3 regions of the Paenibacillus xanthanilyticus genome follow, and region 2 is predicted to be linked to each of the others. Evidence: riboswitches for the same ligand, from Rfam matches in the RefSeq annotation. Region 2 holds a riboswitch; each other region holds the start of a gene.
What was found. Region 2 has a riboswitch for cobalamin ahead of ACFSKT_RS03385 (energy-coupling factor ABC transporter permease). Riboswitches for the same ligand answer to the same signal wherever they lie in the genome.
Positions count from the first base shown of each region.

Region 1 (4,165 bases), 2.5 Mb from region 2:
ACGCGCCCCTTACCGGATGGCTCGTTGTCCTTCTCGTAAGCGATCAGCACGATATTCGTGTTGGAAGCCGACCTGAGATGCTCTTCGGTCTGCCGCAGCTCGTTCAGCTGTTCCGCGTTCAGTTGGGCAGGACGGTATTCGTCGTTCATTATGATCCTCCTCGGCATAATTGCGGCATCGACTGCGAACGTCGTTAACGGAAAAGAGAGCCCTTTTGAAGGGGCCCTCTTCCGACGGTGATACGTAGAATGAGACAACTTCTGCTGCACATCTGTTAGAAATCCGGTTACCTGACGGTAATGTGTCCCTCAGAATGCTCTGCGGCACAACCCCTCGCTTCTATGCAAAATGTGTTTACTTCCGTTTACCTCTAGTGAGTCCGTGCACGATGACGTCCAATGGAACCACACCTCGCTTCTCACCGTCGAGATTATATTGCCCGAGACGGGGACGTTCTATGCGAAAGTCGAGCCAACACGGCCAACTTGGGGGCATAACGAAAAAAGAGCCCGTTTGAAGGGGCTCTTTTCCGACGGTGATTCGTAGAATGAGTCAACTTCTGTTCACATCCGTTAGAAATCCGGTTTACCTAATGGCAATGTGTCCCTCAGAGATGCTCTGCGGCACAACCCCTCGCTTCTATGCAAAATGTGTTACTTCCGTTTACCTCTTGTGAGTCCGTGCACGATGCCGTCCAATGGAACCACACCTCGCTTCTCACCGTCGAGATTATGATGTCCGGGACGGGGGCGTTCTATACATGGTTTCGTGATGATGCGCAAAGGGGCGCCCTAACGAAAAAAGAGCCCGTTTTAAGGGCTCTTTTCCGACGGCGATACGTAGAATGAGACAACTTCTGTTTCACATCCGTTAGAAATCCGGTTTACCTGATGGTAATGTGTCCCTCAGAATGCTCTGCGGCACAACCCCTCGCTTCTATGCAAAATGTGTTTACTTCCGTTTACCTCGCGTGTTGAGTTCTTTCACCATTCGGCTCAATGGAACCACACCTCTCTTCACGCCGTCGATAATTAGAATGTCCCGCACGGGGCTCGTCTATGCGCGCTTCTCCCCAAAAAAACGGTGCGGGTATGGTGCGAAACGAAAAAAGAGCCCGTTTTAAGGGCTCTTCTCCGACGGCGATGCGTAGAATGAGACAACATCTGTTTCACATCCGTTAGAAATCCGGTTTACCTGATGGTAACGTGTCCCTCAGAATGCTCTGCGGCACAACCCCTCGCTTCTATGCAAAATGTGTTTACTTCCGTTTACCTCGCGTGTTGAGTCCTTTCACCATTCGGCTCAATGGAACCACACCTCTCTTCACGCCGTCGAAAATAGGATGGCCGGTTCGTGCGGAAGCTATGCGCCGGGAATGCGAAACCTTGACGCCGGGCCTCGTACCATTATTTTCATAGACAGATGATGGCAGGCTCTTGTATGATGGTCGAGACAATTGCATATTGGGAACAGGTGCCAAGTCGTGTGAACGCGATTATGGCTTAATAGGGAAGTTCGGTGCAAAACCGACACGGACCCGCCACTGTAAGAAGCTTGTCCGCCGGCCGATCGATGGCCGCGGACGGGTGCGCCGCTAACCGAAGTCACTGGGAGACTGCCTCCCGGGAAGACCGCCGGCGCATTGCTTTAAGTCAGGAGACCTGCCTGTTTCAACAGCACTGTTAACCTACGCGGAATTAGGGTGGTGTTAGAGATCGGACAAGCAGGAACGCTGCTTCCCTTTGCGCATGCGAGCGGGGGCGGACGTTTGGATTCGTTTGTTAGCCACGGGCATTTCTAACACGTTTTGTGTTGGGGATGTCCTTTTTTGCGTTGGCATCGGCCGGGGAACGGCCGGTTAGGCGGATAGGTCAAGGAAGGAGCGGCGGGATCGCATGGAGAGGACAACGGGCAAGCTGCTGATCGTCGGGTTCGGCCCGGGCAGCTTCGAACATATCACGAAACGGGCAAAGGAAGCGATTCAAGAGAGCGACATCGTCATCGGCTACAACACGTACGTCGATCTGATCCGCGGGCTGTTGAGCGAGCAGCAGGTCGTGCGGACCGGGATGACCGAGGAGGTCAGCCGGGCGCAGGAAGCGGTACGGCAGGCGGAAGCCGGACGCGTGGTCGCGGTCATCTCGAGCGGTGACGCGGGCGTCTACGGCATGGCCGGCCTCGTGTACGAGGTGCTGATGGAGCGGGGCTGGCGGCGGGAGACGGGCGTGGCGGTGGAGATTATCCCGGGTATCTCGGCGATCAACTCGACGGCGTCGCTGCTCGGGGCGCCGGTCATGCACGATGCGTGCACGATCAGCCTTAGCGATCATTTGACGCCATGGCGGGTCATCGAGCGGCGCGTGGAGGCGGCCGCCTCCGCGGATTTCGTCATTGCGCTGTACAATCCGCGCAGCGGGCGGCGTACGCGCCAGATCGTCGAGACGCAGCGGATCGTACTCAAGTACCGTTCGGCGCAGACGCCGGTCGGCATCGTCAAGAGCGCCTACCGCGACCGGCAGGACGTCGTGATCACGACGCTCGGAGAGATGCTGGAGCACGATATCGGCATGCTGACGACCGTCATCATCGGCAATTCGGCCACGAGCGTCTATGAAGGGCTCATGATCACGCCGCGCGGGTATCAGCGGAAGTATACGCTTGGCGCGGACGTGCAGCCGCTGCGGCCGCACGAGCGGCTGCGGACCGAGGCGGAGCCATGGGCGCTGGAGACGGTTGGCGTGACGGAACAAGACGCCGGATCGGAAGAAGCGGGGTGGGATGAGGACGGCGAGACGCTTGAGCGGCTTGCGGCCGACCGCGAAGGAAGCGAGGCGAGGAGGACGGAGGCCGTGTCCGGGTCTTGGTTAGCAGCGGAGCCGGCAGGTCATAACGCGCTGCGGCGGCAGACTGTCGGGATCGCGCCTTCGCCGGCGAAGGCAGCTGCTGCTTCGGCATCGCCGCTATCGCTTGCGCTGGAGGCGCTGCGTCTGGTCGATGCCAGCCGCGGCGTGGCGACAGCCGAACAAGGGCAGGGCGTGGATGGCGGCCGTGCGGCAGCCGCGTTCCGGCAGGAGGCGATATTCGAATTCACGGTTAGCCCTGGCCTGGCGAACAAGAAGCTCAGCGCGGGGCAAATGATGCTGCTGGCCGAGATCGTCGGCGACGCGGGCGAGCTGGAGTATACGCCGCATCACCAGTTTATCGTTCGCCTGCGGACGGACGACCCGGATGCGGCGACGGGCCGCCTTCGCGAGGCGGGATTCACGCTGGCGCCGATCGGCGATGTCGTGCAGATCAAGGCGTGCGACTTTTGCAATATGGAGAAAGCCGAATCGGTGCCGTATTTGGAGCGGCTCGGCGCGGGGCTCGGCGGCGCCAAGGTGCCCAAGGAGCTGCGCATTGGCTTCAATGGCTGCGGGATGGCGTGCTACGGCGCGGTGAACGAAGATATCGGCATCGTATACAGAAGGGGGAAATTCGATCTGTTCCTCGGCGGGAAGACGGTCGGGCGCAACGCGCACGCCGCCCAGCCTGTCGCGGAAGGGATCGAGCCGGAGGCGCTGGTGCCGACGATCGAGCGGATCGTGGCGCGTTTTCGGGCGGAGGGCCATCCGAACGAACGGTTCCACAAGTTTTTCAAACGGGTGAAGGAGCTTGAAGGCTATAGGCAGCAGGATCTGCCTGTGTTTGCAATCGATAACGCGGTATGCGGCGACTGACGAATGGAAGGTCGACGGCACGCCGGGATTAAATGGGAAGAGGAGCGGACGAAATATGGATGCAGTATTGTTTGTCGGCCACGGCAGCCGAGATGCCGAAGGGAATGACGAGGTCAGGGCGTTCGTCGGGGCGATCGCGGACCGGCTGGACGGGCTGCTAGTCGAGACGTGTTTCCTCGAGTTCGAGAAGCCGACGCTCGATCAGGGGCTCGACAAGTGCGCCGCGCTGGGGGCGAAGCGGGTGGCGGTCATACCGATCACGCTATTCTCGGCCGGCCATGCGAAGCTGCATATCCCGGCGGCAATCGACGAGGCGCGGGAACGGCACCGGGGCGTTCAGTTCATCTACGGCCGCCCGATCGGCGTGCATGACCAAGTGCTGGAGATTCTCTCGGCCCGGCTGCGCGAGTCCGGACTCGATCCGGAAGCGGAGCTGCGCGACACGG
Region 1 covers NZ_JBHUHA010000001.1:3,288,837-3,293,001, reverse strand. The annotation lists gene ACFSKT_RS14045 (hypothetical protein) at 1-149, opposite strand, end outside; cobalamin riboswitch at 1,455-1,683, shown strand; gene cobJ (precorrin-3B C(17)-methyltransferase) at 1,896-3,719, shown strand; gene ACFSKT_RS14035 (sirohydrochlorin chelatase) at 3,775-4,165, shown strand, end outside.
Region 1: linked by a shared signal. The riboswitch ahead of cobJ (precorrin-3B C(17)-methyltransferase) and the one ahead of ACFSKT_RS03385 (energy-coupling factor ABC transporter permease) in region 2 are both predicted to bind cobalamin.

Region 2 (4,165 bases):
CGGGATACGTATATGAGATTCGCTCGCAAGCGATGATGTCGTTCATGATAGCCATCCTCCCGGCAGCGTCAGCGCCGATAACGTTAAGATCGCGATGCCGATCCCTGCTTCGAACCGCAGCCTTGCCGGCACGATTCCCGATTCGCCGGGCGCCAGCCGCAGCTCGTCTTCGAAGCCTCTCGCGCGAAGTCCGCGCATCCAACCCTCGTAACGGGACATCGTCCGATCGAACAACCGGGCTGCGAGCGTCGCCGTATCGGCGATGGTTCTCTTCGCGCCGCGATAGCCGCCTCTTGCCCGCTGAGCCGTATACAGCTCGAAGGCCGTCTGGAGCAGAAGGAAAAGGAACCGATACATGATTTGCATGATTTCCAGTACGAGCAGCGGCACGCGCAGCTTGCGCAGCACCTGGAACAGGTCTGCCATCGGCGTGGTCAGAATGAGGAAGAGAAAGCAGCTTGAGCAGGCTAGAATGCGAAGCATGAGCCCCAGCGCGAGCTTGCCCCCGTCCTCGGTCAAGACCAGCTGCCATCGGCCGATGTCCACGCCGACCGCAGCGGGTACCATCGCCGCGCTCTCTGGCATCACCTCAACCAGCAGCGCAGGCAGACTGAGCAGATAGAAGCCGAGTACGCTGCCGAGCGCGGCGGCGTAGAATCTCGCGCCGATCCCCGCTCTGCGTACGGTCCAGCTGCACAGCCAGACCGTGATCGCCGCCTGTTCCGCCGGCCCAGCCAGATAGGCAAGCAGCAGCAGCGCGGCGGCGAAGCCGCATTTTGCCGTCGCCGGCAAGCTTCTCAACCGATTGCCGTACGAATAGCTGTCGATTTGATGCAGGATCACGACTTCTTTCTCAATGCTTTCCCCCGGAACAAGCCGATGACGTAGCCGATGAAGCCCGCGCCGAGCGCCGCTTGCAGCGCGAACAACATGCTCTCCGTTTCGCCCGGCGGCGACAGCAGCGAGGAGAACCATGGCTCGTAGGCCGGATCCACGGTGGCGATCATCTCCTCGGCTTGGCCGTCCGCACCGCCGAAATCGCCGTTGACGAAGGCAAGCGGCAGCACGGCGAGCAGCACGACGGCTGCAACAATCCACGTATTGCGGTAACGTTTAAACATGGGTACGCGCTCCTTTCATTTTGCGCTGGAGCAGCCGGAATTCGTCGGCTCCATATGCCTGCAGCCAGTTCCAGACTAGGACGGTCAGCAATCCTTCGCTAATCGCAAGCGGAATTTGGGTGAGCGCGAAGACGCCGCCGAATTTCATCAGCGAAGCGGCGATGCCGCCGCTAGCCGACGGGAACGCCAGCGCCAGCTGCGCCGAGGTCATGATATAGGTGGCCAGATCGGCTGTCGCGGCGGCGAAGAAGATGGCCAGCTTCGGTCTGTCCGTCGTCCGCATCAGCCAGACGTAGACTGCGTAGCCGGCCATCGGCCCGGCGACGGCCATCGAGAACGCGTTCGCCCCGAGCGTCGTCAATCCGCCGTGCGCGAGCAGCACCGCTTGGAACAACAGGACGATTGATCCTAATACGCTCATCGGGAGCGGGCCGAACATGACCGCGCCGAGGCCCGTCCCGGTCGGATGCGAGCTGCTGCCCGTGACGGACGGCAGCTTCAGCGCAGATAGGACGAACGTGAAGGCGCCCGCGAGACCGAGCATGATTTTGAGCTCCGGCGTCTCCTTCGTCACCTTTCGCAAGGCACGAAGTCCCAGCGCAAAGAACGGAATGAACACGACCCACCAGAATATCGCCCATCCTACAGGAAGGAAGCCCTCCATGATGTGCATCGCGTATGCGGATTGCGGCACATTCAACCACAGATACAGCGCGAACGCCGCTATTAGCGACAGCGTCCCCGCCCATTTTCGTTTTGTCACGTCTCCAATTCCTCTCCACTAAGTTGTCGCGCGCTGATCGAACACGCCAAAAAGGCGCCTCTCCCCTTCGTGATGCAGGGGAAAGACGCCCGTATGTACGCAGCTTATCTACCATCCGGTTGCTCGTCTAACACCTCCCTATCTCCCGTAGGTAAAGCAGTGTCGTCGAAACAGGCAGGTCTCCTGGCTACCGGCATCATCGTCGTCAGCCGCCTTCCCGGTTGCACCCAGTGGCGAATTTGCGCTTTCGACTCCTCCGTAACAGTGGCGGGACCGCGTCGGCATTGCACCGAACTTCCCTATTAAGCCGGAACGGCAGCCTGCAGCGGCCGCCCTTCCAGCACCTGTTTCCGTTATTCACTTATTCCCGCGCGGCGGGTTGAAACCTATGAACATAGTAAACGGTCGCCGCGTTTTGCGCAACAACCGTTTTGAAGGAGCGCCTTAGCGGAAGGACTGCCAGAACGGACGGTCCTTCGCCAAAATCGCGTTAATCTGCGCGAACGGGATCGTGAACGTCGGGAAGCCTGCCGCATATGGCCCGATCTCGTATGGGGCGAAATACAGATGGAGCGCCGTCTCCGAGACGTAGAACGGCTGGTCGGGCGCGATCCCTTTGTACGTGTCCGGGAACACGTAATCGTACTGCGGATCATCCTTGATTTGTTGGCCGACGATGTCGCTCAGCACCTTCACGTAATCGCTGCCCGGCTTAAATAAGTCTTCGAGCCTGTAGAACGCGCCGGTCGTGATGTCGATGTGCGGATACAGCAGCGACGGCATGCCGTGCGCCGCGCCGAACGGGTAATCGTAGCCGGACAGCTCGAGGACGAGCAGATTTTTGCGGAACATCGAGATTTGGAAATCGCCGGTATAGGACGATTCAAGCTGTTGATCCGCCGGAACTGGCTTCACTTGGGAAAGTTCCTTGAGCTTCGTGTTGACGTTCTGCTGCGTATTCGGATTCGACATGCCTTCGAGCTGCGGATAATAGACGAGGTAATCCTTGTTCGGGCTGTATTTGACCTCGCGCACCCGATAGGGATCACGCAGCGGAATGATGCTGTTCTGCCGCCATACGGACTGTCCGTCGTTCGTCCAATAGGAGAGCCGCTGGTCCACGTTCGCCGCGATCAGACCATCCTCGAGCGTTAACGTGCCGCTGCCTTTGATCCGGGGATAACCCGGGGCTGCCTTGCCCGTCCGGTCGATAAAGTACGTATGCGTTCGATCGTAGACCGATGCCAGTCCTTGCTTGTAATCTTGAACGTCGAAATAGGCAAAGTCGCTCAACCGCACGCCTTTCGCGGTCGCAACCAAGAAAATGGAGCCCCGATAGGGCTCGTTCTCGTCGATCGCCTGCCCGAGCGCCAGACGATTGTCGCCAAGCTGTCGGATATCGTTGTAGCCCGGCTGCACGACATATTGGCCTTTCTTGTCGATGACGCCGTACACCGATTTGTAGTCTTCGCCGGTATTGACGACCGCAAGCCCGTCGCGGAACGGCTGCGCATAGGTGTATGCAGGCTGGATGACGACTCTGCCCTTCTCGTCGATATACCCGTATTTGCCGCCGGCCTCCTGCTGGAAGGCAAGCAGACCGTCGCTCGGCGGGCCGACGAACGGGTAATGGAAGACGGCCACCTGCGTGCCGTCTGGCCGAATGACCGCGTATTCGCCCTCCTTCGTCTTGATCAGCGCGCGATTGCGTTCAAAGTCGTCCGCCTCCTGGAAGCGGGCCGGGATGACTTCGCTGCCTTCTCCGTCGATATAACCGTACAGCGAATTGCCATCCGTGTTCTGCACATAGAAGACGGCTCTGTTGTTATGCAAATTCCCTAAGAACGAGTAGGCACGCTTCGTGACGATCCGCCCCTCGGCGTCAATCAGCTTGAAGCCTTCTTTGTCGATCACGACGGCATGCCCTTCCGAGAATTCGCCGATGGAGTCATAGATCGGCTGGACGACGAAGCGTCCCGACGTATCGATGAGTCCCGTCCCCTGCTCCGTCCCGGCAGCCGCCAGCCCGGTGCGGCCGAACGCGGCGGCGGAGCGAAACCGCGGCTGGAGCACCATTTTGCCCGCACGGTCGATATACCCCCATCGTATGCCGTTCACGGTCTTGAGCGATGCCGGGAACAGCGCCTCCGCCCTCGCGGCGGCGCCGTGGCCGTGTTGAAGCTGGCCCGTTATCTCGCGCTGCAGCCGCTCCAGCTCTTCGCGCGAAGGATACGGATGCGGAAACTCCAGCGCGCGGCGAACGGATAACAAGGCGGCTTGC
Region 2 covers NZ_JBHUHA010000001.1:796,252-800,416, forward strand. The annotation lists gene ACFSKT_RS03370 (energy-coupling factor ABC transporter ATP-binding protein) at 1-46, opposite strand, end outside; gene cbiQ (cobalt ECF transporter T component CbiQ) at 43-843, opposite strand; gene ACFSKT_RS03380 (energy-coupling factor ABC transporter substrate-binding protein) at 840-1,121, opposite strand; gene ACFSKT_RS03385 (energy-coupling factor ABC transporter permease) at 1,114-1,884, opposite strand; cobalamin riboswitch at 2,041-2,247, opposite strand; gene ACFSKT_RS03390 (WG repeat-containing protein) at 2,329-4,165, opposite strand, start outside.

Region 3 (4,165 bases), 960 kb from region 2:
GCATCGCCGACGCGGTCTTGATCAGCAGACTGACCCTGCGCAATATTCGGCAGAACCTGGGCTTTGCCTTCGTGTACAATGCCTGCGTCATTCCGTTCGCGGCTTTCGGCGGGCTCGAGCCGTGGATGGCGGGCACCGCGATGGCGTTCAGCTCCGTCTCCGTCGTCGGCAACGCCCTCAGGCTGAATCGCCAGCTGCGGAAGATCGCGGATTGATTGGCGTGCCGCTCCTGCCAAGGAACGCCTGCTTTTGACTTCAATCGCACTATATCGACATGAACGAATGGGCCTTTCGATTGCCGAGGGAAGCAAAATAAGCCAAAAGGGCCGAAGGTTTTCGGAGCAAGGGCAGCGAATGGTAATACACAAGGTTGCCCAAAACAGCGGAGGATGGACGATGAGAAGTCGTGTCACTTTTTTTAACGGACAGCAAGCCGCCCAATTAAAAAAACGAGGGATAATCAATCCTCATGCGATGTTGACGAGCAATATTAACGGATTGGTTGACAACTACTTGACGGGCGTATTCTTGGCGAGCGAAGATCGGCTGCTATACGTGAACGGCCGGCTCGCGGAGATGTTTGGCTATACTCAGCAAGAAATGCTGCGCATGACAGCCCCGGAGCTCGTGCACCCGGAGGATATGGAAATCTTCCGCGAGGAAACCCGCAGACGGCTCAGCGGCGAACGGAATGCGATGCGTTGGATCCGGGGTCTACGCAAGGACGGAAGCGTGTTTTACTTCGAAACGCAGGCGGACATGATCACCTATCGCGGCAAGCCGACGTTGATGGGGACGCTCATGGACACGACAAGCATGAAACAGGCGGACGATTTGTCGACCGAGAACGACGTGCGGTATCAGCGGCTGATCAAATATTTGCCGGAGCCGATCATCGTGCAGGACGGCGATACCATCATCTATATAAACAACGCGGCGATGAAGCTGCTGGGGGCGGAGACGCAGGAGCAGCTGCTCTATCAATGCATCGGCTCGCTTATTCATCCCGACGAGCGGCTAGCCGCCGCAGAGCGCGTCTCCAAGGTCATGCAGTCCGACGATCCGCTCGAGTTCGTCGAGAGCAAGCTGATCGGGTTGGACGGAGAGACGATCGACGTCGAAGCATCCAGTACACGCATCCACAATTTCCTTGGGCGAAGGATCGTCGTCCAGACGGTGTACCGGGATATCCGGGAGCGCAAGCGGGCGGAAGAAGCGCTCGTCAATTCCGAGAAGCTGTCGGTCGCCGGGCAGATGGCGGCCGGCATCGCGCACGAAATCCGCAATCCCCTTGCGTCGCTCAAAGGGTTCTCCCAACTGCTGAAGAAGAAGTTCGACAAGCACCACGATTACTTCGATATCATGCTGGCCGAGCTGGACCGGATCAACGAGATCGTGCAGGAATTCATGGCGCTCGCCAAACCGCAAGCCAATCAATTATTCGGCCATTATGACCTGATCCGAATTCTGCAAGCGGTCATGACGCTGCTCGAGACGCAAGCGATCATGAAAAACGTCGAGCTGTGCATCAAGTTGAACGACACGGCGGACACGTCGATCTACTGCGACGAGAATCAGATCAAGCAAGTGTTTATCAACCTGCTGAAGAACGCGATCGAGGCCATGCCAGGAGGCGGATGCATCGAGATCGAGCTGCGCGCGCTGCGGGAGGGCGAGGTGACGGTCTTGATCAAAGATCAGGGCATCGGCATTCCGATCGAGCTGATCGACAAGCTCGGCGGCCCGTTCTATACGACCAAAAGCAGCGGAACCGGGCTCGGGCTCATGATTTGCAACCGAATCGTCCAAGCGCATCACGGCGAAATGTCGTTTGCCAGCGAGAGCGGACTCGGCACGACGGTGACCGTCGTGCTGCCGCTCGCGGGCAGCCGGGCCGCCGAGAAGGCGAAGGTTACGGCTGGGTCGGCGCAAGCTTGACGCATAGCCCACGCGCGTGCCCCGGGGACAACATGCCCCGGGGTTCTTTGCATTCCGCGCTTCTGCTCGTCTGCCCACGGCGAAAAGGGTAGACAAGCCTTTTCCCGGAGTGATATAGTTACAGTCGAACAATTGCATAGACTTGGAACAGGTGCCGAAGCGAGGAACGCAAGCAATTGCGCGCCGCGTGGAGGTTAAAAGGGAAGACCGGTGCAATGCCGGCACGGACCCGCCACTGTAAGAAAGCGTCCGACGGACGGCGAATGCCGGTCCCGGGACAACGCGATGCCCCTCGATGTCACTGGCCGATTATGCGGTCCGGGAAGACGGCAGCGCGCAAGCTTTCGAGTCAGGAGACCTGCCTGTTCGTAGCACGCTGCCCACGTGGACTTGGGGAAGTGTTGGAGCTTGGAATGGACGAACGATTACGGCACGCGCCGGCTGATAAGGCTGGAAGGCGTCTCATGAACGCGCGAATGTCTGCAGCAAGCACTTCCGGCACGGTCACGGGAGTGCTTTTTTTATTGCAATTGCAATATCGGCAAGAACAAGGAGTGGGGACAGCATGAAAAGAACGATCGGCTTCAGATTGACGATGCTGCTGGTGGCGGCCATGCTGCTGGCGGTGCTGGCGGCATGTGGAGGCAAGGCGGAGAATAACGGCTCGGCGGCGAACGACAACGCGGCCGTGGAGAATAACGCCGCATCGGGCGCGGGCAACGCGGGGGGCGAGACGGCCGCGGCGCCGATATACCCGCTGACGGTGACCGACGCGACGGGCACGCAAATTACGTTCGAGAAGGCGCCGGAGAAAGTCGTGACGCTCGTGCCGAGCGAAACCGAGATCATGTTCGCGATCGGTGCGGGCGATGCGGTTGTCGGCGTGGACGACAATTCGAATTATCCGGAAGAAGCGGCGGCGAAAGCGAAAGTCGGCGGCATGGAGGCGAATATCGAAGCGATCGTCGCGCTCAAGCCGGATCTCGTGCTGGCGTCCTCGTCGATGAACGCGCCGGCAATCGAGAAGCTGCGGGGCCTGAATCTGACGGTGCTGGCGACCGATCCGAAGACGTACGACGAGGTCATGAACAAGATCGGCCAGATCGGCGCGATCATGAATAAGACCGACAAAGCGCTGGAAGTGGTCAATCATATGAAAGACGTGCGCCAGCAGGTGATCGATGCCGTGCAGGACGCGCCTAAGCCGAAGGTATACCTCGAGTTCTCCCCGGGCTGGACGGTGGGCAAAGGCGAATTTCTGGACGAGATCATCACGCTCGCGGGCGGCGCGAACATCGCGGATCAGTCGAGCTGGTACGAGATCGATCCGGAGAAGGTCATCGAGCAAAATCCGGACGTCATCGTCTACGCGTCCTTGAGCGTCAAGGAAGGCGAGAAAAACCCGATTCTGGACGCGATCGAGAAGCGTCCGGGTTGGGAGGCCATCGCGGCCATTCAAAATAAAAAGCTGTATGAAGTCGAACAGGATCCGCTTGTTCGCGTAGGCCCTCGCTTGGCGGAAGGCCTGCTCGAAGTCGCGAAGAAGCTGCATCCGGATCTCGTGAAGTAATGCGGCGCAAATTGTACGTGTATGGAGGAGCAGCGATGCTCCTCCTTGCCGCATCTATCGTGGTTAGTTTGTCGATCGGATCGGCGAGACTGCCGCTATCCGAGGTATGGCAAATCCTGCTGCGTTTTGTGACGGGCGCTGCCGGGGACGGCGGCGCGGACCCTAGCGCGATCGCGATCGTCACCCAGGTGCGCCTGCCGCGCATCGTGCTGGCCATGCTCGTCGGGGCTTGTCTGTCGCTGGCCGGCGCGGGCTTTCAAGGCGTGCTGCGCAACCCCCTCGCCGATCCGTTCACCTTGGGCGTCGCGACGGGCTGTTCCGTGGGCGCGGCATTCATTCTTTTATTCGGTTATCATGCGACGGTCGGCATGTGGCTGATACCGGGCGTCGCGTTCGTAACGGGTATCGCCACGCTGGGTGTCGTCGTGGCGCTGGCCCGCGCGCGGGGGGCGATGAATATCCAAACGCTCATTCTGTCCGGCGTCATCGTACAGGCGTTCCTCGGCGCGGTCGTGTCCTTGATGTCGTCGCTGTCGCAAGGCGTCGTCAACGAAATCAACGCTTGGCTAATGGGCAGCATCAGCGCGCGCGGCTGGGAGCATGCGCAGCTCGTGCTGCCGTTCCTTGCCGTGGGCGCGGTCGTTTTAATTCGTTACG
Region 3 covers NZ_JBHUHA010000001.1:1,757,962-1,762,126, reverse strand. The annotation lists gene ACFSKT_RS07100 (heavy metal translocating P-type ATPase) at 1-215, shown strand, start outside; gene ACFSKT_RS07095 (PAS domain S-box protein) at 397-1,938, shown strand; cobalamin riboswitch at 2,071-2,318, shown strand; gene ACFSKT_RS07090 (ABC transporter substrate-binding protein) at 2,504-3,508, shown strand; gene ACFSKT_RS07085 (FecCD family ABC transporter permease) at 3,508-4,165, shown strand, end outside.
Region 3: linked by a shared signal. The riboswitch ahead of ACFSKT_RS07090 (ABC transporter substrate-binding protein) and the one ahead of ACFSKT_RS03385 (energy-coupling factor ABC transporter permease) in region 2 are both predicted to bind cobalamin.